DNA from 3 places in the Pseudarthrobacter sulfonivorans genome. Region 1 is predicted to be linked to each of the others. Evidence: riboswitches for the same ligand, from Rfam matches in the RefSeq annotation. Region 1 holds a riboswitch; each other region holds the start of a gene.
The links. A riboswitch is a leader RNA that binds a small molecule or an ion and turns the genes downstream of it on or off. The one in region 1 is predicted to bind cyclic di-AMP.
Positions count from the first base shown of each region.

Region 1 (7,473 bases):
ACCATTTTGGAGCTTGAAGAAGAGAACATCGTTGCTCTTCGCGCACGCATCGCCGAACGGCTGCGGCATTCCGGACCCACGGTGTCCCAAACCATCGGCCGGATGGAACGCGACGGACTGGTCGTAGTCTCCGGAGACCGCCATCTGGAGCTCACGGAAGCCGGGCGGAAACGCGCTACGGAAGTGATGCGCAAGCACAGGCTCGCGGAACGGCTCCTGGCGGATGTGATTGGCCTGGACTGGGCCTATGTCCACGATGAAGCGTGCCGCTGGGAGCATGTGATGAGCGAACGCGTAGAGCAGCGCATCTACGAACTGCTCAACCACCCCACCGAGTCTCCGTACGGCAACCCCATCCCCGGGCTGGCCGCCCTGGGCGGGCCGGCGCCCGCGCTCCCAGACGCCGGTGTGATTAATCTCCTTGATGCGATGCAGGGCTACGGGCCGGCGTCGAACGTGACAGTCAGCCGGCTGGCTGAGCCCATCCAGGTGGAACCTGAGCTGCTGGTCCAGCTGGATGAAGGCGGGATCAGGCCCGGTGCCACGGTGTCCCTGGAGCGCGTAGGGGAGTACATTTCCGTGCGCGTGCCGGGAATCGAAGGGGCGCTCGAGTTGCCCCCGGAAGTGGCATCCCACGTCTTCGTTTCCGTCAGCTGACGGGAAGACGGTCCGCCGCGTGGGGCCGCGCGTGGGGTCGTGCCATAGCGCAGCGGCGCAACGTTCCGCAAAGATAACGGAATTGTTACTGTCCAAGTTAATCACCTATAGTTGAAACTCAGCGTCGATACAAAAGCGTTACCTGATCCGGAGCCGAGCTCTGCCAGCGGATCAGGTGCATCAGTCACCAACTGGCAGAGGCGGGGGAACCACAACCGGCAGTCGTAAGACTGCCTTGGGGTTAAGTCCGTCAGCAGCAAGCCTCTTCCAGCGAAGGATCCTCACGGGATATCTCTGCGCCAAGTGCTTGTCACGGCGGACCGGGTCTTTGAACTCTCTGACCCGAATCCGACAGCTAACTTCGCAGGCTACCCAGAGAGGAACATTCTTGACCACGCAATACTCGAGGGGCCGCCGTCGCGCGGTGGGTCCCGCCTCGGCGCCCAGAGTGGCCGAGGATTTCAGCGCGGAGAGGCCCCGCGACCCACAGCGGGAAGCCCGCCGCCGCCGGGGACCCTTCCGGCAGATGACGGATTTCGCCGCCGCCAGTGGCCTCGGCCAGAAGGCCGGCATCGCCTTGGCAGCAACAGGCCTGGCTCTCACCGTGACGGTTCCTGTGACCGGCCCCGTGATGGCCACTCCGGCACCCGGCCAGGCTGCGTCGGCCGTTTCCGCTGCTCCGCAGCCCGAAGTTACCGCCGAAGCCGCCGCCCAAATTGATTTCAGCCGCTCGTCCGTGGTGACCCAGGGTGATCCCGACGGCAAACTGAAGCAGCTCCTGAGTGCCCAGTCCGCGGGATCCATTACCCGCGCTGCCTCTGCCGGAAGCCTCGGCTCGCCGCTCGCCCAGCTGGCTACGGCCTCACCCTTCGGATTCCGAGTCAGCCCGATTACCGGCGGCTCCGGCGACTTCCACCGTGGCCAGGACTTCGTGGCACAGTGCGGAACCTCTGTCCTGGCTGCTGCCAGCGGTACCGTCACCTTCGTTGGCTGGCACCAGTACGGCGGCGGCAACCGCGTGGTGGTGGATCACGGCAATGGCCTTGAAACCACTTACAACCACCTCTCCTCCGCCAGCGTCAAGGTAGGCCAGACAGTCAGCCGCGGCGACGTTGTTGCCCTCAGCGGCACCACGGGCGCGTCCACGGGCTGCCACCTCCACTTCGAGGTCCAGGTCAATGGCGAAGTCGTTGACCCCACCGGCTGGCTCTGACCCAAATGATGGCCAACTCTCGAATCGCAGCGACGTGCCGTGACCTGAATGTGACATTGGCTCGGAACTCCTGTAACGTCTAAAGCGCGTCAACTTTTCCGAAGTTGACGTTCTTGAGTGGATTGCCTAGCTCTGCCACCGCTCAAGGTCCGTTCGCATGACATCGTCTGGCAGGGGCGGGGGAACCAATTTTGGTCTTCGATTCTGAAGGCCTTGGGGTTAAGTCGCAAAGCTTCCACTGTGAAGCAGCGCGGCCGGGTGACTCCCATCCGAATCCGACAGCTCACCTCGCAGGCATTGGGAGAGGCTACCTTCGTGTCTTCACGCCATACTTCTGCGCGTCACCGCGCACAACCGGTCCGCACTAACCCCTTGGGCTCCGTGTCCAAGGCCGTCAGTGCCAATGCCGGGACCGTAGGTCGCCAGGCTGCTGTTATCGCAGCTGCATCAGGTCTGATCCTGAGCATGGGGCTTCCGGCCAACGCCGCGGATTCCACCGCCGGCGTTTCCGCCTCTACCGAGTCCGGTTCCGCGCAGACGGCACTTGCCGTAACTGCCGCGCCCACGGCTACCGTTTCCTTCGAACGCCCCGTCATCAAGACGACGCCGGCGCCGAAGGTTGAGACGGTCCGTGCGCAGTCCACGGCCTCCGAAACCGGGGCTCAGCGTGCTGCCGCAACCGAGGCCGCGGCCTCCAAGCTCGCTGACACTGTCTCCTCCGCTGCCGCTTCGGGTCTGGCAGCACTTGCTTACACCGGTATCGGTCACCCCTACCTCTGGGGCGGCACCACTCCCAACGGCTGGGACTGCTCCGGCTTCACCCAGTGGGTCTACGCCCAGGCCGGCATCAGCATTCCCCGCACCAATGCCTGGACGGCCATGCGGCCCACCGCCACACCGGTCCCCGGTGACCTGGTCATGCAGAATGGCGGCGCCCACGTTGGCATTTACGTCGGCAACGGCATGATGATCAGCGCACTGAACCCGTCGCAGGGCACGCTGCTCCACTCGGTGGCATCCACGGGCGGCGGATCCTTCTTCACGCTGGCCCCGTAGTTCCTGCAATCCAGTAGTTCCCGCAGCCCCGTGCTGCCGGAGCCGTTCTTCGCTGGAACCTTTTCGCTAAATCCCCGTTCGGGGCGTGCCGGCGTACCCCCAAGATGCCGGCGCGTCCAAAGCCCTCAGGCTGCCCACGCGGTCCTGAGGAAAACGAAAGAGAGAAAATTAATGACTACACGTGCAACTGTTGCACGGCACCGCGCCGAGGTCGCCAAGACCAACTCGCTGGCTGTCATTGCCAAGGCTGTCGGCGACAACGCCGGCGGCATGGGCCGTCAGGCTGCGGTTATCGCTGCTGCTTCCGGCCTTGTCCTGACCAGTGGTATCGCTGCGAACGCGGCTGACACCGGCGTCCAGCGTGAAGCTGCGTCCGCTTCGAACCTTGAGGCTGAGGTTTCCGCCCCGGCCATCATTTCGGCTGCTTCCACCATTGCCATCTCCTACGAGAAGCCCGCAGTGACCACCACGCCGGCTCCCGTTGAGGCTCCCGCGCCTGTTGTTGAAGCTCCGGCTCCGGCCAAGGCCGCGGCCACCCTCACGGTAGCGTCGGCAACTCCGGCCGCTCCGAAGGCGCCGGTCTCCGCCAGCGGCAAGGGCCAGGCCATCCTGTCGGCAGCCTATGCACAGCTCGGCGTCAGCCAGGACTGCACCATGCTGGTCACCAACGCCCTGGCCGCCGTGGGCATCAACTACCACGGCTGGCCCGCGGGGTACCTGTCCCTGGGTCAGACCGTCAGTGCCGCCGAGGCCCAGCCCGGCGACCTGATCTATTACGCCGACGGCGGCGCGGGCATGGCCCACATTGCCGTATACGCCGGCAACGGCCAGGCAGTGCACGGCGGCTACAACGGCAACCAGACCGTTGTTTTCAGCGCCAACGTTGGCTCGGGACCGGTCTTCATCCGCGTGTCCTAGCAGCTGATTCAGCCTTCAAGGGACCCCCGCCACACGGCGGGGGTCCTTTGCTGTCTGCTGCCTGCTGCCCTGCTCCGGTGAGGTGCACGAATCCGACACGTGACGGCGGCCGCTTCTGCGATTAGCTGATCCCGGGATTCTTTGTTTACTCTTGTGGTGTCGATCCATAGCCCGGACATGCCGGGGGCAGCCGGCCCTCGTGCCCCTGACGGGTGCGGCCACAAAGAGGTACGTGCATGCGCACTCTCGTTCTGAATGCTGGATATGAACCGCTGGCGGTAGTCACCTTCCGCCGGGCGCTGGTGCTTGTGCTCACGGGCAAGGCCAGTGTCATTGCCGAGGGCGATGATCCTGTGGTGGGACCGCAGGAGATCCTGGGCCGACCGTCCGTGATTCTCCTGAACCGCTACATCCGCCCCAGATACAACCAGGGCACCGCAGTCAGCCGCCGCGGAGTCCTGCGGCGGGACGGCCACCGCTGCGCGTATTGCGGCAAAGGTGCCCACACCATCGACCATGTGCAGCCCAAATCACGTGGCGGCGCCGACTCCTGGGAGAACCTGGTGGCCGCGTGCCTCCGGTGCAACAACACCAAGGGTGACCACACGCCGGCTGAAATGGGCTGGAAGCTGAGGTTTGATCCGGAACCGCCGCATGGCACTATCTGGCAGATCAAAGAACTTGAGAAGCCCACTCCGGCCTGGGATCCGTTCCTGCTGCCCGAACGGGCCGCCTGAGCGGGCCGCCTTGTTCCGGTCCGCACGGTAGTTCCAGCCCGGCGCAGTATTCCAGCCCGCGCGGTTAAGCTGGGAGGGTGGACGCTGACCCCCTCGACTTCGATGCCGTCATCCTCGCCGGCGGCCGTTCGTCGCGGCTCGGTGGCGTGCCCAAGCAGAGTCTGACGTACGACGGCGACTCCCTGTTGCGCCGCTCCGCCGCCGCTGCGAGGGGAGCCCGGGCCGCCGTCGTGGTTGGTCCGGACACCGGGGAGGTGCCGGCCGGCGAAATCCCTGCCGGATTTCTCCGCTGCCGCGAAGAACCCCCCTTTAGCGGACCGGGGGCCGCCATCGCGGCCGGGCTCGCGGCCCTGGCCGCTGCGGGTGGCAGCCGCCCCGGGCTGACGCTGGTGCTGGCCTGCGACATGCCCAACGTAGGGCAGGCGGTGGCGGTGCTGAAGGCTACTTTGCGTGCGCGAGGACCCTCCGCCGGAGCGCCCGCGGGCTTGGGACCGGACGGCGTGGTGGCCGTCTCGGAGGATGGCCGCCGTCAGCCGTTGGTCGGTTTTTATAGCACGGCCGCGCTACAACGTTCCGTGGCGGAACTGGAAAGCACAGGACGCTTAATCAACGGTTCGGTGAGGGCACTCCTTGCTAGTCTGGACGTGCAGCTTGTCGCCGTTCCGGCCGGCTCCACGGCAGACGTGGACACCTGGGACGATGCCGCCGCACTTGGAGTGGCCGGTCCGGATCCCATAACCGGGCTCCGGGGCAACACTGCCGCAGACGATTTGGGAGGCAGAGCGTGAAGAGCCAGGAAGAGACGCTGGAAGAATGGTGCAGGTCCTTGCTCCAGGCGTATGAACTGGAGGACGTCCAGATCGACGTCAACACAATCCTGTCGCTGGCCGGCGTGGCAGCCCACTCAGTGGTCCGCCCCGCCGCCCCGCTCACCACCTTTATTGCCGGCTTCGCCGCCGGCCTGGCTGCCGGAGCAGGGCAGGCCACCAACGCCGCCGCCATGACCGCTGCCATGGACCGTGCCCGCACCCTGGCTGCTGACTATGACTCGGAATCCGCCGGGACCCCCGTCGAATGACTCCCGTTCAGTGACCGCCGCCCCCGGCGACGTATCCGAAAATCCCGAGCAGCAGACAGCCCCGGCAAAGCACCTTGCCCACACCTGGGACGAGGCGCGCAAGGCCGCCTTTGACATCGCCACGCCGATTCCGCCGGGCCGGGTTCCCCTTAACCAGGCGCTGGGCAGGGTCCTGGCCGAAGACATCACCGCTTTGCACGACATGCCGCACTACGCGTCGTCTGCGATGGACGGATGGGCCGTCAACGGCAGCGGTCCGTGGATCGTTGCGGAAGCCGGCCAGCGGCTGGCACCCCACCAGGGCAGCCCCATTGTCACCGGCGGACTGATCCCGCAAGGCGCCAAAGCGGTCCTGCGCAGCGAAAGTGCCGTGCTTGGAACGGACGACGACGGCCTGCCGCTCCTGATGACCGGCGGCACCGCCCGCCCCGGCGAACCCGGGAACGGCCAGCACATCCGCAGCGCCGGCGAGGAAGCGGCAGCGGGGGAGGTGCTGGTCAAGGCCGGTGTAACGCTGAACCCGGCCCATCTGGCGGTAGCGGCGCTTGCCGGGCACGATGACCTGCTCGTCCAGGGAAAGCCCGTCGTCAAACTACTGCTGACCGGCTCCGAAGTTGTGTCCCAGGGGCTGCCGGTTCCGGGACAGGTCCGGGACACCTTCGGTCCGCAGCTCGCGGCCGTTGTGGAAATGCTCGGCGGTATTAACGGCGGCCAGGAGCGGATCGGCGATTCCTACGCTGAGTGGCTGGACGGCTTGGCCGACCTCCCGCCTGAGGTGCCGGACCCCTCCGCGCTGCCTGCCGACGTCGTGATCACCACCGGCGGTACTGGCGTCTCGGACACCGACCACCTCCGCCGGGCTGTGGCGGAACTGGGCGGGCGGCTGGTTATCGACGGCATCGCCATGCGCCCCGGCCATCCGGCTGTCCTGGCCGAGCTCCCCGACGGTCGCTTTGTCCTGGGGCTCCCCGGAAACCCGCTGGCCGCCATGATGGCACTGTCCACGGTGGGCGAACCGCTGCTGGCGGCGCTGGGCCACGGCACCATGCCGCCGGTGCAGGAGGTCCCGTGCGGGACCACCATCGAGCCTGAGCCGGGCCGGACCAGGCTGATGCCCTTCCGGCTTCTGTACGGGATGGCTTCACCGGCCAAGCACACTGGTCCCGGGATGATGCGCGGACTGGCGTCGGCGCACGGTGTGATGGTTGTTCCGCCGCATGGCGTGCAGCTGGGCGAACCAGTCCCGGCGTTCGCTTTGCCGTGGGGGCCGCCGGTGCCCGCGCCCGCGCAGCCGGGTACCAAGCCCAAGGGCCGGCCCGCCGCTAAGCCGGCCACCCGGGCAGCTGGCAAGGACGCTGCGAAGCCCGCCGGTCCGGTGGACTGGAGTGCCCTGCTGGGGTAGGCGCCGTGCTGCGGAACCACGTACGCCACAGCCCGGCCAGTGGTGCAATGATGGACCTATGAACAGCGCCAGCCGGCAGGTCCGGAACGTCCACGGGGCCCTTCAAGACAGTCTGGCGGTTCGCTGATGGGGCGCGTGACGCAGCGCCGCAAGGTGCACAAGTATGTTTTGGATGGCTCGCCCAATGCCCTTGAGTTCCCGGTCCGCCACCGCGAGGACGTCCTCGCCGTCGAAGAGCCGCTGGAAATCCGGATCGGTGCACTGTCATTCTCGGTGACCATGCGGACGCCCGGGGACGACTTTGACCTGGTGGCCGGCTTCCTGGTGTCCGAGGGGATCATCTGGGCTCCGGAGCAGCTGGTGTCGTTGCGGTTCTGCGCCGGCGAGGACGAAGACGGCGTCCAGACGTTCA
Region 1 covers NZ_CP013747.1:1,400,846-1,408,318, reverse strand. The annotation lists gene AU252_RS06195 (metal-dependent transcriptional regulator) at 1-657, shown strand, start outside; cyclic di-AMP (ydaO/yuaA leader) riboswitch at 824-1,042, shown strand; gene AU252_RS06190 (M23 family metallopeptidase) at 1,046-1,870, shown strand; cyclic di-AMP (ydaO/yuaA leader) riboswitch at 2,019-2,181, shown strand; gene AU252_RS06185 (C40 family peptidase) at 2,252-2,926, shown strand; gene AU252_RS06180 (NlpC/P60 family protein) at 3,098-3,844, shown strand; gene AU252_RS06175 (HNH endonuclease) at 4,081-4,581, shown strand; gene mobA (molybdenum cofactor guanylyltransferase) at 4,659-5,369, shown strand; gene AU252_RS24115 (DUF6457 domain-containing protein) at 5,366-5,659, shown strand; gene AU252_RS06160 (molybdopterin molybdotransferase MoeA) at 5,625-7,061, shown strand; gene fdhD (formate dehydrogenase accessory sulfurtransferase FdhD) at 7,188-7,473, shown strand, end outside.

Region 2 (7,473 bases), 1.9 Mb from region 1:
TACCTTCAGGGCCAGGACTTCGTGGACTCCGGACGCATCGCCATGAACGGGTACTGTTTCGGCGGCGGCATTACCTGGCAGGCGGCAACCGAGCTGGCCGGGCTGAAGGCCACTGCGGCGTTCTATGGTCCGGCGCCGGACCTGAACAAGGTGCCGGCCATCAAGGCCGCGGTGTTCGGGGTATATGCCGAACGCGACGCGCGGATCACCGGCGCGATGCCGGGCCTCCGCGATGCCCTGGACGCCACCACGGTGACGCACCAGCTCACCGTTTACCCCGGCGTGGACCATGCCTTCCACAACGACACCGGCGAGCGCTACAACGAAACCCAGGCCACGGCTGCCTGGAACGACACCCTCGCCTGGTTCGGACAGCACGTCTGAGGGGTGACGCCAGTACGTCGGATCTGAGTAGCGCCATCTGACGTTTTGATCCTCCAGAACGACAGATAGCGCTACTTAGCTGGGAGGGCGGGGCACTCACCCGCGGCCGCGGGTAGTCTTGAAACATGAGCACCGCAATCCCATTAACGCTCACCTTCGGCGGGCAATTCGCCCGGGAACTCGAGGAGCTGGCGGTTCCCTGGCAGGCGGAAGAAGCACCTGACCCGCAGCTGCTGGTCCTGAACGAGCCGTTGGCCACCGAGCTGGGCTTGGACCCGTCCTCGCTGCGGACGCCCGAGGGGACGCGGCTGCTCATCGGCAACCAGATTCCTGAAGGTGCCACACCGGTGGCCCAGGCCTATGCCGGCCACCAGTTCGGCGGCTACTCACCGCTGCTCGGCGACGGGCGGGCCCTCCTGCTGGGTGAGGTCACGGACATCCACGGGCAGCTTCGGGACATCCACCTCAAGGGCTCCGGCCGGACACCGTTCGCCCGCGCAGGTGACGGTCTCGCCGCCGTCGGTCCCATGCTGCGCGAGTACATCGTCAGCGAAGCCATGCATGCCATGGGCATCCCCACCACGAGGTCCCTCGCCGTGGTGGCCACGGGCCGACCCGTCCGCCGCGAAACCATGCTGCCCGGTGCCGTGCTCACCCGGGTGGCGAGCAGCCACCTGCGCGTCGGCAGCTTCCAGTTGGCCCGCGTCAACGGCGAGACGGACCTTCTGCGCCGTCTGGCCGATCATGCCATCAGCCGCCATTACCCGGACGCGGCGCTCGCCGGCAAGCCCTATCTCGCGTTCTTCGAGGCGGTCATAGCCGCGCAGGCGTCCCTGGTGGCGCAATGGATGCTGGTGGGCTTCGTCCATGGCGTGATGAACACCGACAACATGGCCATCTCCGGCGAGACCATCGACTACGGTCCCTGCGCGTTTATGGACGCCTTCAACCGCGGCGCGGTCTACAGCTCCATCGACGCGGACGGACGCTACGCCTACGCCAACCAGCCGGTCATTGCCGAGTGGAACCTCACCCGGCTCGCCGAAGCACTCCTGCCCCTGCTCCATGAAGACCAGGACCAGGCCGTGGCGCTCGCCGTGGAATCCCTCGGCGCCTTCCGCACGCTGTACAGCGCTGCCTGGTCAGCCGGCATGAAGTCCAAGCTTGGGCTGCTCCCGGACACGCACGACGACGTCGCGTCGCCCCTGGTGGACGGCGTGCTGGCGCTGCTCCAGGAAGGCCAGGTGGATTACACCTCCTTCTTCCGGCGCCTCGGCTCGGCGGCCCGCGGCACCCCGGAAACTGCGCGGTCCATGTTTGCGGACCCGGGCGCCTTCGACGCCTGGGCCGCACGGTGGCTGGCCCTGGCGCCGGACGCGGACCTGATGGACCGGGTCAACCCCGTCTACATCCCCAGGAACCACCTGGTTGAAGAGGCTCTGGATGCTGCTATTGCGGGCGACCTGGACCCATTCAACCGGTTGGTGGACGTCCTGGCCGATCCGTACACGCAGCGCCCCGGGCTGGAACGCTACGCCGGCCCCGCCCCTGAAGACTTCGGGAGCTACCGGACCTTCTGCGGGACCTGAGCGAACACCAGGGATGGACGACGGCGGCGCGCGGCCGGGTGCCGCCCGCCGCCGTCGAGCATGGTCGGATCACGCTACGCGGACGAAGGACGCTCCGGCGAGCCAGCTGATGGAGTGCACTTCGGTTTTGTAACCGTCCACCCCGCCACTGACTACCTGGCCGTTGCCGGCGTAGACGCCGACGTGGCCGGCCGTGATGACCAAGTCACCGGCGGCCGGAGTGCCCACCACGGTGCCGTACTGGTAGAACTGGCCGGGTGCGAGGTCTCCGACGCTCTTGCCAACGGAGCGCAGTGCCTTCTCCACCATCGCGGTGCAGTCCTGCTGCACTCCGAGCTGCGAATAGGCGGAGGCCAGGATGGGCGCGCCGAGTGAACCTGCCGGAGCCTGGGCCGCCGGTGCGGCGGTGGAGGCCAGGCGGATGCCGGTGTTCGCCGGAGCCGCTGGTGCTGCCGCGGCGGGTGCCGCGGGTGCCGGTGCCGGTGCCGGTGCGGTGTAGCCAGCACCGGGGATCTGGATCTGATCGCCGGGGTAGATGATGGTGGTCAGCGACAGACCGTTGACAGCCAGCACGTCGTTGAGTGCGACGCCGTACTGGGTGGAGATTGCGCCCAGTGTGTCGCCTGCAACGACAGTGTGGACGTTGGCTGCGGCGGGAGCCGGGGCAACTGCGGCCGGGGCGGGTGCGCTGGCCTGGCCCTGAACGTTGACACTCCCGAAGTTGTCCGGGCCGTGGACTCCGGCCTGTGCCGGGGCGCCGACGCTGAACAGCAGGCCGGATGCAGCAACGGCCACAAGGGCCGGCCGGCCGAACGTCAGGGCGCGCGCTTTGGCCGTCGAAGACAGGCCTACAAGCACGGTTGAGCGGTTAGAAACAGCACGGTGGCGTGCGGAAGTGAAATTCTTGGACACGGTTGATCGCCTCTCCCATGCCTGCGGGGTGAGCTGTCGGGTTCGGGTCGGAGATACCCGGCCGGTAGCGGCGCCGCACGGAACGGAGCGATACCGACTTAACCCCAAGGCTTCGCAAGAAGCCGTGGAAACGTGGTTCCCCCGTCCCTGCCAGCTGGAAAGCGACTGGATCCCGGTCAGCGGCAGGGCTCGGCATACTGGCGGGAATGGTCCGGCTTGAGCCGGGCCACCGTTCGACCATAACTTCCAATTATCGGCAATGTCACATTCCGGTAACGGAATGTAGGTGTGAAATCCACCCGTGTTTCAGCGTGGATTCCCTCCTCATCGGTAACGATGTTGCAGGTCAGGCCCCGTAATCCGTATATGCCCGGTAAGCTCACCAACTATGTCCCGGATTGTTCAAAAAATGCGGCTGCCCGCCCTCGCCGGCCTGCTGGCGGTCGCCCTGGCGGGGTCGGCTGCGCTGCTTCCCTCACATGCCGCCGATGACGCGCCGCCGGGCGGCTATCCCTCGTGGCAGGACGTGGAGAACGCCAAGCAAAGCGAGGCCGGCAAAGCGGCAGAGGTCACCAGGATCAACGGGCTGCTGGGCGGACTCCAGACCGAAGCGGAGGCGCTGGGCAATGCGGCCGTAACGTCCGCCGCGGAGTACGCCGTGGCCGAAGCGGCGCTTCAGTCCGCCACTTCCACTGTGGACGCACTGACCGCGCAGACCGCACGCGCCGCGGCCGAACTAGGACAGTACAAGAAGGAAATCGGGGCTCTTGCCGCCCAGTCGTACAAGACCGGTGGCACCAACGTGGGCTTCTTCGTTGCCCTCGACGCCGTGCAGAACAACAGCATCCAAGGCCTGAATATCGTCCAGATCGTCAGCGATAAGACTGCCGCCCTGGTGAACAAATCCGCAGCCGCCGAACGCATTTCCCGCGCCCTGGCCGATCAGGAGCAGACAGCCAGGGCCGAGCGCGAGCGCCTGTCCGGCGAAGCCAGAACCAAGCTCAATGCCGCCCAGTCCGCCCGGCAGGCCATGTCCCGGCAGATCGCGGAGCAGCAGGAGCACGGCCAGGAACTGACCGCGCAGCTGGCCTCCCTCAAGGGCACCACCGCTGCGGTGGAGGGGGAGTTCCGGCAGGGCCAGGTGGCCTTGGCCGCATACGAAACGGCGCAGGCCGCCAAGCGGGCCGCGGCGCAGGAACAGGCACGCCAACAGGCGGAGGCGGCAGCCAAGGCGGCGGCCCTCGCCGCTGCACAGAAACCGGCTCCGGCCCCACCTGCTGTACCGGGAGTGCCCGCCCCGCCTCCAGTCCCGAGCCCGACGCCGGTCCCGCCGCCCGTCGTCGTCGTGCCTTCCGTTCCGGGCGGCGCTGTCAACGACCCCGCGGGCGCCAAGAACTACGCAGCCGGGCAGTTCGGCGCCTACGGCTGGGGCCAGGACCAGTTTCCGTGCCTGGCGTCGCTGTGGACCAAGGAGTCGAACTGGCTGACCACCGCCACCAACCCGTACTCGGGCGCCTACGGCATCGCCCAGTCGCTGCCGGCCAGCAAGTATGCCAGCGCTGGCAGCGACTGGCTCACGAGCTACCGGACCCAGGTCAATTGGGGCCTGTCGTATATCGCTGACCGCTACGGGTCACCGTGCAGCGCGTGGAACCATTCCGTGGCCAACAACTGGTACTGACCTGCCGGGGGAGGGCAGCCGGGTCACGTTCCCGGGGGCTTGGCGAATTCCGCGGCGCTGAAGAATTCAATGCCGACGAAGGCTTCGTCGCCGTCCACCCAGGCGTCATGCCCGGGTGGAATGGTGTACGAATCGCCGGCGCTGATGCTGATCCGGTTGCCACCGGTGGTCTCGACGTTGAGGGCACCGGAAACGCAGTATCCGACGTGGTTGTTCTGGCAGGACTCGGTCTGGACCACCGGCTTGATGCAGTCCGACCAGCGCCAGCCGGGACTGAACGTCAACCGGCCGACCGTGTAGTCGCCCAGGTTGACGACATCCACTTCGGTTTTCTCCGGCCGGCGCTTCTCATCCGGTGTGTTGTGGGACTTGACTGCCAGTTCTGTGACGATGTTTGTAGGCATGACACACAGACTTTCTCTGTTGGTTTTGTGTCCGGCAGCTTTCTGTCCCTGGCTGCCAGACCGCATCTGAGGCGCTTACGCTTGCCAGCATCCTCCCGCCGGCGGCGCTTGTCGAGACCCAAACCACTAGGCTTTTCCCATGCCCGATTTTGAACGGTTCCGGGTCCTGCTGGAAGAAGAGCGCGCCCGGAAACTCGAGCTGCTCCCCGCGCTCCGTGCGGACATCTCCTCGGCGAACGCCGCACGCCAGGATTCCAACGTGGATGACGAACACGACCCCGAGGGTTCCACCATTGCGTTCGAGCTATCGCAGGCCTCGGCGCTCCTGAAACAGAGCATTGCGGGACTTGACCAGGTGGACGCGGCCCTGGCGCGGATTGCGGCGGGCACCTACGGCACATGCGCCGTGTGCGGGGACCCCATCGCGGAGGGACGGCTCGAAGCCCGCCCGTCGACGCCGTTCTGCATCCTCCACGCCGCGGCCGGCCGGCAGGGACGGTAGCGGCGCCATGAACCCAGGTGTCGTGAACTCCAGTGCCGTGACTTCAAGTGCCGTGAGCGGGAGGGTGCTGTGAACGGGCGTGTGCAGGAGGCTGCCGGCTTCTCGATGCCACCCTGCAGAATGAGGGCGCCTGGTACCGGGCGGAGGACGTGGAGGCCCGGGTTGGCGGTGTCCTAGGCTCCTACGGATCGTCGGTGGGAGCCGTACGCGGCACCGTCCGCGACGCCGGCAGGAAGTTCAAGGATCTTGGCCACGATGAAGTGACCGCTTTGGCATCTCTCCTCTGGGGCCGGCCCGGTGCCGGCAGGCGGCCGGTCTATGAGAGGCGGCTCGCCGCCGTGGTGCTGCTGCAGTCCAAGGTTGCCCTCCTTCGCCACTCTGACCTGACCCGGCTGGAGGGCTTCATCAGAACCGCGCAGACCGGTGAGCTGGTGGACCCCCTGATTGCCGACGTTGTGGTTCCGTTGCTGCAGGGACTGGGCGAAAGCGGCCGCCAGCGCGCCGACGTCGTCATCACCCGCTGGCACCAGGACCCCGACGATGCGCTGCGCCACGCTGCCCGGCTCATCGCGTCTCAGGGACCTGACCTGCAGCGCATTTCCGGGAACCGCGGCGCGGAACGCGACTGACCCCTGTTCCCCGGTCCCCGTCAGTCGTACTCTGGGGCTTGGAGGTGATTGCCATGGAGGCAGCGCAGGGCGACAGGATTATCGTCCGGGGGAGGACCGTTGGATCTTCGGACCGGCACGGCGTGATCGTGGAAGTCCGTGGTCAGGAAGGTCATCCGCCCTACCTGGTCAGGTTCGACGACGGACACGAAACCGTTATGTACCCGGGCGGTGATTTCGCCGTCGAACGCGGACACGCGGGACAGGCCGGCTGACCCGCCGCGGGCGGCCGCGCGTCCGGGCCACCGGGCACCTGTCAGACTGGTGGCATGGATCACTCCTTGGCTGCCACGTCCCCTGACGCGAACCTCACAATTCCGCCGGTCCGGACCGGTCCGCGGGACCCCGGTGACGCCTGGGTGGAGGGCGGCCGCGGCAAGTTCTGGGGCAGGTTCGGTGCCGCCGGCGTGCTGGCTTATGACCCCGGCAAGGGCGTTCTCCTGCAGCACCGCGCGCTGTGGAGCCATAACGGTGGTACCTGGGGATTGCCCGGCGGAGCATTGCACCAGGGCGAGGACGCAGTCACCGGGGCCCTCCGCGAGGCGCACGAGGAAGCCGCGGTACCGGCCGCGGATGTGAGAGTCCTCTTCACGTCTGTGCTGGACGTCGGCTACTGGTCCTACACCACCGTTGTGGTGCTGGTGACCGCGCCTTTTGAGCCCGTGATCAGCGATCCGGAAAGCCTCGAACTCCAGTGGGTTCGGTTGGACGAGGTGGACGCAAAGGAGCTCCATCCCGGTTTTGCAACATCGTGGCCGGACCTGCGGACGCGCATGCTGGAAGGGCGGGATTAGGGTTGCCTAAGTGCGGTGCGCCATAATGGTGTTCCGACCCCCTGCTGCGCGTGAGGAAGAACATGACCGCCCCGCTCTCCGTGTTGCTCAAACAGTCCACCAGTGCGGCCCACGAAGAGGCCGAGTCGTCCCCGTTTATGGGCGACCTGCTCGAGGGCAGGCTGGACGCGGCCGCCGTCGCTGCCCTCACTGCCCAGCTGTACACGGTGTACGGTGCCATGGAATCGGTGGCGCGGTCCGAGTACGGTTCTGATCCGCTGCTGGCAGGGTGCCTGGACCCCGCCCTGGAACGCATGCCTGCCCTCGAGGCGGACATGGCGTTCCATTACGGTGCCGGTTGGCAGGACCGGCTGGCGGACGGCCGGATTGTCACCGTCCCGGCCACCACGGCCTACGCCACCCTGATCCGCGAACACCACAGTGCCGAGTTTATGCTCGCCAACCACTACGTCCGGCTGCTCGGGGACCTGTCGGGCGGGCAGATCATCCACCGCCTGGTCCAGCGGCACTACGGAATCCCGGACGACGGCCTGAACTTT
Region 2 covers NZ_CP013747.1:4,537,646-4,545,118, forward strand. The annotation lists gene AU252_RS20630 (dienelactone hydrolase family protein) at 1-384, shown strand, start outside; gene AU252_RS20635 (protein adenylyltransferase SelO) at 510-1,973, shown strand; gene AU252_RS20640 (C40 family peptidase) at 2,043-2,885, opposite strand; cyclic di-AMP (ydaO/yuaA leader) riboswitch at 2,889-3,059, opposite strand; gene AU252_RS20645 (hypothetical protein) at 3,274-4,566, shown strand; gene AU252_RS20650 (cupin domain-containing protein) at 4,590-4,970, opposite strand; gene AU252_RS20655 (TraR/DksA family transcriptional regulator) at 5,110-5,472, shown strand; gene AU252_RS20660 (DNA alkylation repair protein) at 5,667-6,101, shown strand; gene AU252_RS20665 (DUF1918 domain-containing protein) at 6,155-6,355, shown strand; gene AU252_RS20670 (NUDIX domain-containing protein) at 6,410-6,934, shown strand; gene AU252_RS20675 (heme oxygenase (biliverdin-producing)) at 6,997-7,473, shown strand, end outside.
Region 2: linked by a shared signal. The riboswitch ahead of AU252_RS20640 (C40 family peptidase) and the one ahead of AU252_RS06185 (C40 family peptidase) in region 1 are both predicted to bind cyclic di-AMP.

Region 3 (7,473 bases), 160 kb from region 1:
GCACCGGCTGTTCCACGTGCTGCGGAAACGGGAGCACGCGGGCCCGGCCCCCACGTTCGAACACCCCGCCCTGCGGGACGATCCGTCGAGCTGATTCCCGGCCGGACGCTGCCCGCGCGGGTGATAGTTTTGACGCATGCGCACTCTCGTTGTGGACCACCCGCTGGTCGCCCATAAGCTCACCGTCCTGCGGGACAAGAACACTCCGTCACCGGTCTTCCGGCAGCTGACGGAAGAGCTGGTGACCCTACTGGCCTACGAAGCCACCCGTGAGGTCCGCACCCAGCCGGTCACCATCGAGACGCCGGTCAGCACCACAGTGGGCACCGCTTTCACCAAGCCCACGCCTCTGGTGGTTCCCATCCTGCGCGCCGGGCTCGGCATGCTCGAGGGCATGACCAAGCTGGTCCCCACCGCTGAGGTGGGCTTCCTGGGCATGGCCCGCGATGAGGAAACCCTGGACATCATCACCTACGCGGAGCGGCTCCCGGAGAACCTGACGGACCGGCAGATCTTTGTGCTGGATCCGATGCTTGCCACCGGCGGAACCCTGCGCGAAGCCATCAAGTTCCTGTTCAAGCGCGGAGCCTCCGACGTCACGTGCATTTGCCTCCTGGCCGCGCCGGAAGGCCTGGCCAAGCTCGAAGAGGAACTGGCCGAGGCCAACGTCACCATCGTGCTGGCCTCCATTGACGAACGGCTCGACGAGAAGTCCTACATCGTTCCCGGGCTGGGCGACGCCGGAGACCGCCTGTACGGCATCGCCGGCTAGGACGGGGCTGCTCAAGGATTCAAGTCTTCCGCTTTCCTGCCGCCGCCGTTAGCCTGTGGCGCATGGACTGGAAACTTGAACTCGTTTTTGTGCCCGTATCCGACGTTGACCGCGCCAAGGATTTCTACGTCAACAAAGTTGGATTCAACCCGGATTTCGACGAGCGGCCCATGGATGGCATCCGCTTCGTCCAGCTGACCCCGCCGGGATCCGCCTGCTCCATCTGTATTGGCGAGGGCCTCAATGACGCCCCTCCGGGTACGGCCCCAAGCCTGCAGATGGTGGTCAGCGACATCCAGGCTGCCCACGACCACCTCAAGGGCAACGGTGTGGAGGTCAGCGACATAGACATCCAGGCCTGGGGGCACTTCGTCTATTTCGCGGATCCCGACGGAAACAAGTGGGCGGTGCAGTACATCCCGGGCCGTGACGCCTAAGGGCGCGGCGCCTGGGGTCGCGACGGCTAAGGCAAAATAGGCAGCATGAACATCCCCACACCTGCCGCCACACGAGCACCTGCCGCCACACGAACACTGACCTGCCGGGCCGTTCTTTTCGATATGGACGGCACACTGGTGGACTCCACGGCAGTAGTGGAGGAGGTCTGGGGAGAATTCGCGGCCCGGTACGGCCTGGACATCGCCGAAATCCTGCGCACTTCGCACGGCGTCCAGGCTGCCGATACCGTACGCCGGTTCGCGCCGGAGGGAGCCGACGTCGTAGCGCTCACTGCGGAACTGGGCGCCATGGAACGGGTGCGGACAGCCGGTATCATCGCGTTGCCGGGGGCTGCCGACCTGCTTCGCAGCCTCCCGGCCCAGGCAGTGGCGCTGGTGACTTCAGCGGACAGGACCCTGGCGGACATCCGCATGGACGCTGCCGGGCTGGACATGCCGGCCACGGCCGTGACGGCGGACCTGGTCACACGGGGCAAGCCGCACCCGGAAGGCTATCTGATGGCCGCCGGTCTGCTGGGCGTCAATCCGGAGGACGCCGTGGTGTTCGAGGATGCGCCCGCCGGAATCGCGGCAGGCGTTGCCGCCGGTATCCGGACGGTGGCCGTGGGTCCCAATGCGGGCGAGCTGCCGGCAGGCGTGCTGCATATCGCGGATTACCGTGCCGTGACCGCCTCCGTGGAAACGGACGCCGCGGGACGGCAGCTCATTTCTTTCCGGCTTTGACGCCGGCGGATCGCTTTCGTGATCCGCCGGCGCAGCTCAGCGACGCCAGCCGCCGGCGCCGCTCAGTCGGCCTAGTACCAGTTGTGCGACAAGTGGAAGTTCAGCGCGCCGCACGGTGACTGGTAGCGCTCCTGGATGTAGTTCAGGCCCCAGTTGATCTGCGTGCGGTAGTTGGTGACGTAGTCCGCGCCGGCGCTCGCCATCTTCTCAGCGGGCAATGACTGGACGATGCCGTACGCGCCGCTGCTGGCGTTGGTGGCCGTGGTGGTCCAGTCGGATTCCTTGGTCCACAGCGTCTGCAGGCACTGCATCTGGTCAGCGGACCAGCCGTAGGTTGCCAGCTGCCCCGCCGCGTACGCCTGGGCTCCTGCGGGATCGTTGACGGCCACAACAGGGGCAGGCTCGGGGGCCGGAGCAGGAGCGGCAGCGGGTTCCGGTGCCGGGGCAGGTGCCGGATCGGCGGCCTGGGGCGCGACGTTGATTTCAGCCGGAGCCGCTTCCGGAGTGGCCGGGGCCTGGATCTCAGCCGCTTCGAAGCTGAGCTTCGACTGGGCGTTCTCTTCTTCGGCGGCCTGGTTGGCGCTGGCCGCAAGCGAGGCCGACTCGGAAGCGTGTGCTGCGGCGCTTACACCGACCAACAGGGCGCACGCGGTGGCGAACACCGCGACGCGCTTGCCCACGGAGGGAATCCGGGCGGCCTTGGAAAGTGGGGACATAGCTGCGCCGAAGCGGGTCTGCTTGCGGTGGCTATCGGACTTGTTGTCGCCCTGCGGGCGCGGTTCTACCTTGAATTCAGACATGATGGATCGCCTCTCACACCTGCGGAGTTAGCTGTCGGGTTCGGATGAGGGCATCCGGCCACACGGCACAATCACGTGTTGGCTTAACCCCAAAGGGCACTTGGTGCCCGGGACGGTGGGTCCCCCGCCTCTGCCTCTGAAAACGGAATCCGGGAAGCGGCAGAGCTTGGCGTCATCCGGATATGCGGCCCAAACGGGAACCACACCTCATCGACGCTACAGGAGCTGGAAGCTTAAGTCACATTTTGGTAACAGGAATCACGACGACGGTGTGTCGCCTTGCTGGGCTCGGGTGTCAGTGGGTCGCGCCAGCGCGCCGGCAGGGAAGAGTAACGCGAACTCCGTCCGTCCGGCCCGCGATGTCACTTCCACGCTCCCGCCGTGGGCCTCCATGATCGACTGGACAATGGACAGGCCCAAGCCGCTAGTGCCTTCGGACGCCCCGGCGCCCGAGGCCGGCGCCGTACCCTTGCGCGCCGCGTCTGCGCGGGCAAACCGGGAGAAAACGTGGTCAACGAATTCCGCAGGGATGCCCCCGCCGTCGTCCGTTACCGTCACCGCTGCGCCGCCATTGGCAGACTTCGTGACAGCGGTGACCACCGTGGTCCCCGGTGGCGTGTGCTTGCGCGCATTGGAGAGCAGGTTGACAAGCACCTGACGCAGTTGGGACCCATCACCCGTGACGGCGAGCGGCTCGTCAGGCAGTTCAAGGCGCCAGTGGTGGTCCGGGGCGATGACCTTCTCGTCACTGACGGTTTCGATCACGAGTTGTGTGAGGTCTACTTCGCTGAGCTTCAGGGGCTGGCCCTCATCGAGCCGGGCAAGCAGGAGCAGATCCTCCACCAGGGTGGTCATGCGTTCGGACTGGCTTTGGACCCGGGCCAGGGATTTCCGGCCGTCCGGCGTGAAGTCCTCGGTCATCCGCATCAGCTCCGTGTACCCGCGGATGGCGGTCAGCGGGGTGCGCAGCTCATGGGAAGCGTCGGCAACAAACTGCCGCACCTTGGTCTCGCTCCGCTGCCGCGCCTCGAGTGCGTTGGCGACGTTGTCCAGCATCAGATTGAGGGCGTGCCCTACGCTGCCCACTTCGGTTCCGGGATTGGAGTTCGACGGCGGGACGCGCACCGCGAGTGCCACCTCGCCCGCGTCCAGAGGGAGCCGGGCCACCCGGGTTGCAACCTCGGAAAGCTGCTCCAGAGGCTTCATGGTGCGCCGGATCAGCACGGTTCCCGCCAGTCCGATCAGCGCCAGGCCGCCCAAGGAGACAAACACAAAGGTCCACACAAGCGATGCCAGCGTGCTCTCCTTCGCGGCGAGCGGAAGGCCCGTGACAAGGACATCGCCGTAGCCGGTTTGCACGGCCACAATCCGGTAATCCCCGTTGGACAGCGAGCGGTTCACGGGAAGGCCGTACTGCGTCAGCGCCAGCAGGGTCTGCTTGTCCTCGGCGTCGAGGGCCAGGCGCGTGGTGTCCGAGTCCAGGAAACCGCCACTGGGGATCTGGCCGTCCAGGATCCGCGCATTCAGCGTTCCGACACTCTGCCCGCGGGAGTCAAGCGGGTCCGGCCTGCCGTTGAATCCGCCCAGGGGCGGGCGGCCCGGATCGTTCGAGCGTTTGGCGGCCTGGCTCAGCTGTTGATCCAGTTGCCCGGTGAGAAAGGAATCCATGGACGCGTAACTGAACAGCCCCACGGCGCCGCAGATGGCCACCAGCAGGGCCATGGCCAACAGGATCAGGCGCGTGCGCAGATGCCAGGTGTCCGGTTTCAGCCAGCTCCGGGCTGGTGCTGGGGTTGCTCGCGGCGAGGACATGGAGCTGCTACTCAGCCGGCTTGATGACGTAGCCGGCGCCCCGCACGGTATGGATCATGGGCGGGTGCACTGCATCCACTTTCTTGCGCAGGTAGGAGATGTAGAGCTCCACAATGTTGGCCTGGCCGCCGAAGTCATAGTTCCAGACGCGGTCCAGGATCTGGGCTTTGCTGATGACGCGTTTGGGGTTCTCCATGAGGTACCGGAGCAGCTCGAACTGGGTGGCGGTGAGCTGGAGGGCGTCGCCCGCACGGGTCACTTCGCGGGTGTCGATGTTGAGGATAAGATCGCCCACCACAAGTTCGGCAGTGTCCATCGCGGCAACGCCGGAGCGCTGGACCAGGCGGTGCAGCCGCAGCAGGACCTCTTCCATGCTGAACGGCTTGGTCACGTAGTCGTCCCCGCCGGCCGCCAGGCCCACGATCCTGTCCTGGACAGCGTCCTTGGCAGTCAGGAAAAGCGCAGGTACCTCGGGCGCGAAGGCGCGGATCCTGCCCAGCAGCTCAACGCCGTCGAACCCTGGCAGCATCACGTCCAGTACCAGGACGTCCGGGCGGAACTCCTTGGCAAGCTTGACGGCCTCCGGGCCGTCCGAAGCCACGGCAACAGACCAGCCGGCCATGCGCAGCCCCATGCTCATGAGCTCGGAAAGGCTGGGTTCGTCGTCAACCACCAGGGCGCGGATGGGGGAGCCGTCCGGGTGGGTCAGTTGGGGAAGGTTGTTGGTCATGGAGTGCGAAGTGGCCATGGGACAACTCTCCGATCATTCGGTTAGCCCGCGCTATGGGGTTCCTGTGCGCACGCTGTGAATCCCAGCCTAGCGAGCTGGATGGGCGATCTGGGCGGCCGGGCGGGACGCCGATAATCCTCAGGCGGCCGCCTTCTCCGCTGGACAGGCGGCAAAACCCAGCAGGGAATCTTGGCAAGTAATTGGCCGGTGAATTTGAAGGTCTTGGTATGGCGAAAGGGCGAACATTGTTCGCCGGAGAGGGCCATTTACGCACCCTTGGCGGACAACAACTCCTATTTTGCCGCCAAATCAGAATGGTGATCTGTAACACAAATCCGCATTTTGTCTCAGTATGCGGAACGTTGCACCCATTGTTACTTGCAAGTTTTCATTGTTACGTTGCACACTTTCAATTGTGAACAAGAACTCAACAGCACCTGCAGCCGCAGAATATTGGCCCAGCACATCCGCTGCTGCCGACATGCGCTGTTGTCGAATGCACGCCTGATCTTCAGACCCCACGAAGTTCTTAGGCATTCGCCCCCAGCCCAGCGTAGGGCGCCATCCCCAGATTTCATTGCGGGGACAACCAGCATTCGAGCCGCGATGACGGCCATTCACATTGAGGTAAGCATTCATGTCAGTTGCATCCGGATACGTCCACATCTCCGTCCGTAACGCAGGCAAGGCCGGCCAGGCTTCCGGCCTCCGCCAGGGGTTCGGTGCCCGACCGGCGTTCGCCCCGGCTGCCCCCGGAGCCAGCTTTCCTGCCCCCGGCTACGCACCCCAGGGCTACAACCCCAGTTCCTACGGCCAGCTCCGCGCCGTCCAGCCTGCCGAAGCCGCGCCGCTGACCGCGCCCACTCCGGTGATCGCGGGACCCAGCAGTGTTCGCCCGGTCGCCAATGACACCGTGGCCCGCGGATTTGTCCTCTACATGGGCATCGACGAGGAGACCGCGGCGGCTGCCGGAACCTCCATTGCCAAACTTGCCCAGGAAATCCGCGCATACGCGCAGTCACTCGTGACCGGTGCTGAAAGCTACGCGGCCGTGGCCGTGGCCCCGGCCGGCACCCCCGGTTCCGCGCTCGACGTCGTCCGCTCCACCTTTGGTGACCCCACCGTGAACGCGCAGAAGCGCGCCGAGACTGCCCGGCTGCAGCAGCCCCAGGACCCGCGCCCGTCCGGCGTCCTGATCGACCTCGCCCGCCGCGAAGTCCACCTGGACGGCGAATCCCTGAACCTGACCTTCAAGGAATTCGAACTCCTGAACTACCTGGTGGAAAACGGCACCCGCACGGTTGGCCGCGATGAACTGCTTGAGGGCCTGTGGCGCAACGCCGAGGAAGTCCCCAACGAGCGCACCATCGACGTCCACATCCGCCGTCTCCGCTCCAAGCTGGGCCGCCTCGCCAACACCGTCCGTACCGTCCGCGGCCAGGGCTACCGCTTCTACGAGCACCCCGAAGTGATTGTCTGGGCCGCTCCGGAATACTCGATCTAGTCCTTCAGCGACGCACCAAAGCGGCATTTCGCCGTGCCTTAGACACCTCCTTCGTTCCTCAGTCGGCGATGCGGCACTACGCGAAATGCCGCTTTTGTGCGTTCGGGACCAGCGGGTGTTGGCCTCCGCAGCTGATTCGACGGCGGTGTGGCCCGGGTTTGTCACGGGGAGCATGCTTTTGGCTTACGTTGCCGAGGTCGGGCCCGGCATTCCGCGGGCCAGGACTCTCTGTCCCGCCAAAAGCGTGCTGGGCGTGACGGGCGGCGCCGTGGGTCTTGCGGGTCTAGGCTTGGGGGATGAGCGACCACCACATCAAACGCCTGGTGATCATGCGGCACGCCAAGTCCGACTGGCCCGGCGGTGTGGCGGATCATGAGCGGCCGCTGGAGGAACGGGGGCACCGCGAGGCGCCCCTGGCCGGCAAGTGGCTGGTCAAACACGGCATCCTCCCGGATTTCATCCTGTGTTCCAGTGCGCTGCGCACCCGGCAGACCTGCACCTGGGTGTGCTCTGAACTGGGGGATAAGGCCCCGACGCCGAAACTTGAGGACGGACTCTACGCCGCCTCTGCGCTGCGGATGCTCGCCGTGGTCAATCACGTGCCTGATACCGTCACCACGCTGATGCTCATCTCGCATATGCCTGGCGTCCAGGACCTCGCCATGCACCTGGCC
Region 3 covers NZ_CP013747.1:1,564,188-1,571,660, reverse strand. The annotation lists gene AU252_RS06875 (phosphatase PAP2 family protein) at 1-94, shown strand, start outside; gene upp (uracil phosphoribosyltransferase) at 137-772, shown strand; gene AU252_RS06865 (VOC family protein) at 835-1,209, shown strand; gene AU252_RS06860 (HAD-IA family hydrolase) at 1,255-1,953, shown strand; gene AU252_RS06855 (hypothetical protein) at 2,025-2,753, opposite strand; cyclic di-AMP (ydaO/yuaA leader) riboswitch at 2,759-2,911, opposite strand; gene AU252_RS06850 (sensor histidine kinase) at 3,012-4,565, opposite strand; gene AU252_RS06845 (response regulator transcription factor) at 4,573-5,313, opposite strand; gene AU252_RS23805 (hypothetical protein) at 5,605-5,934, opposite strand; gene AU252_RS06840 (winged helix-turn-helix domain-containing protein) at 5,933-6,799, shown strand; gene AU252_RS06835 (SixA phosphatase family protein) at 7,096-7,473, shown strand, end outside.
Region 3: linked by a shared signal. The riboswitch ahead of AU252_RS06855 (hypothetical protein) and the one ahead of AU252_RS06185 (C40 family peptidase) in region 1 are both predicted to bind cyclic di-AMP.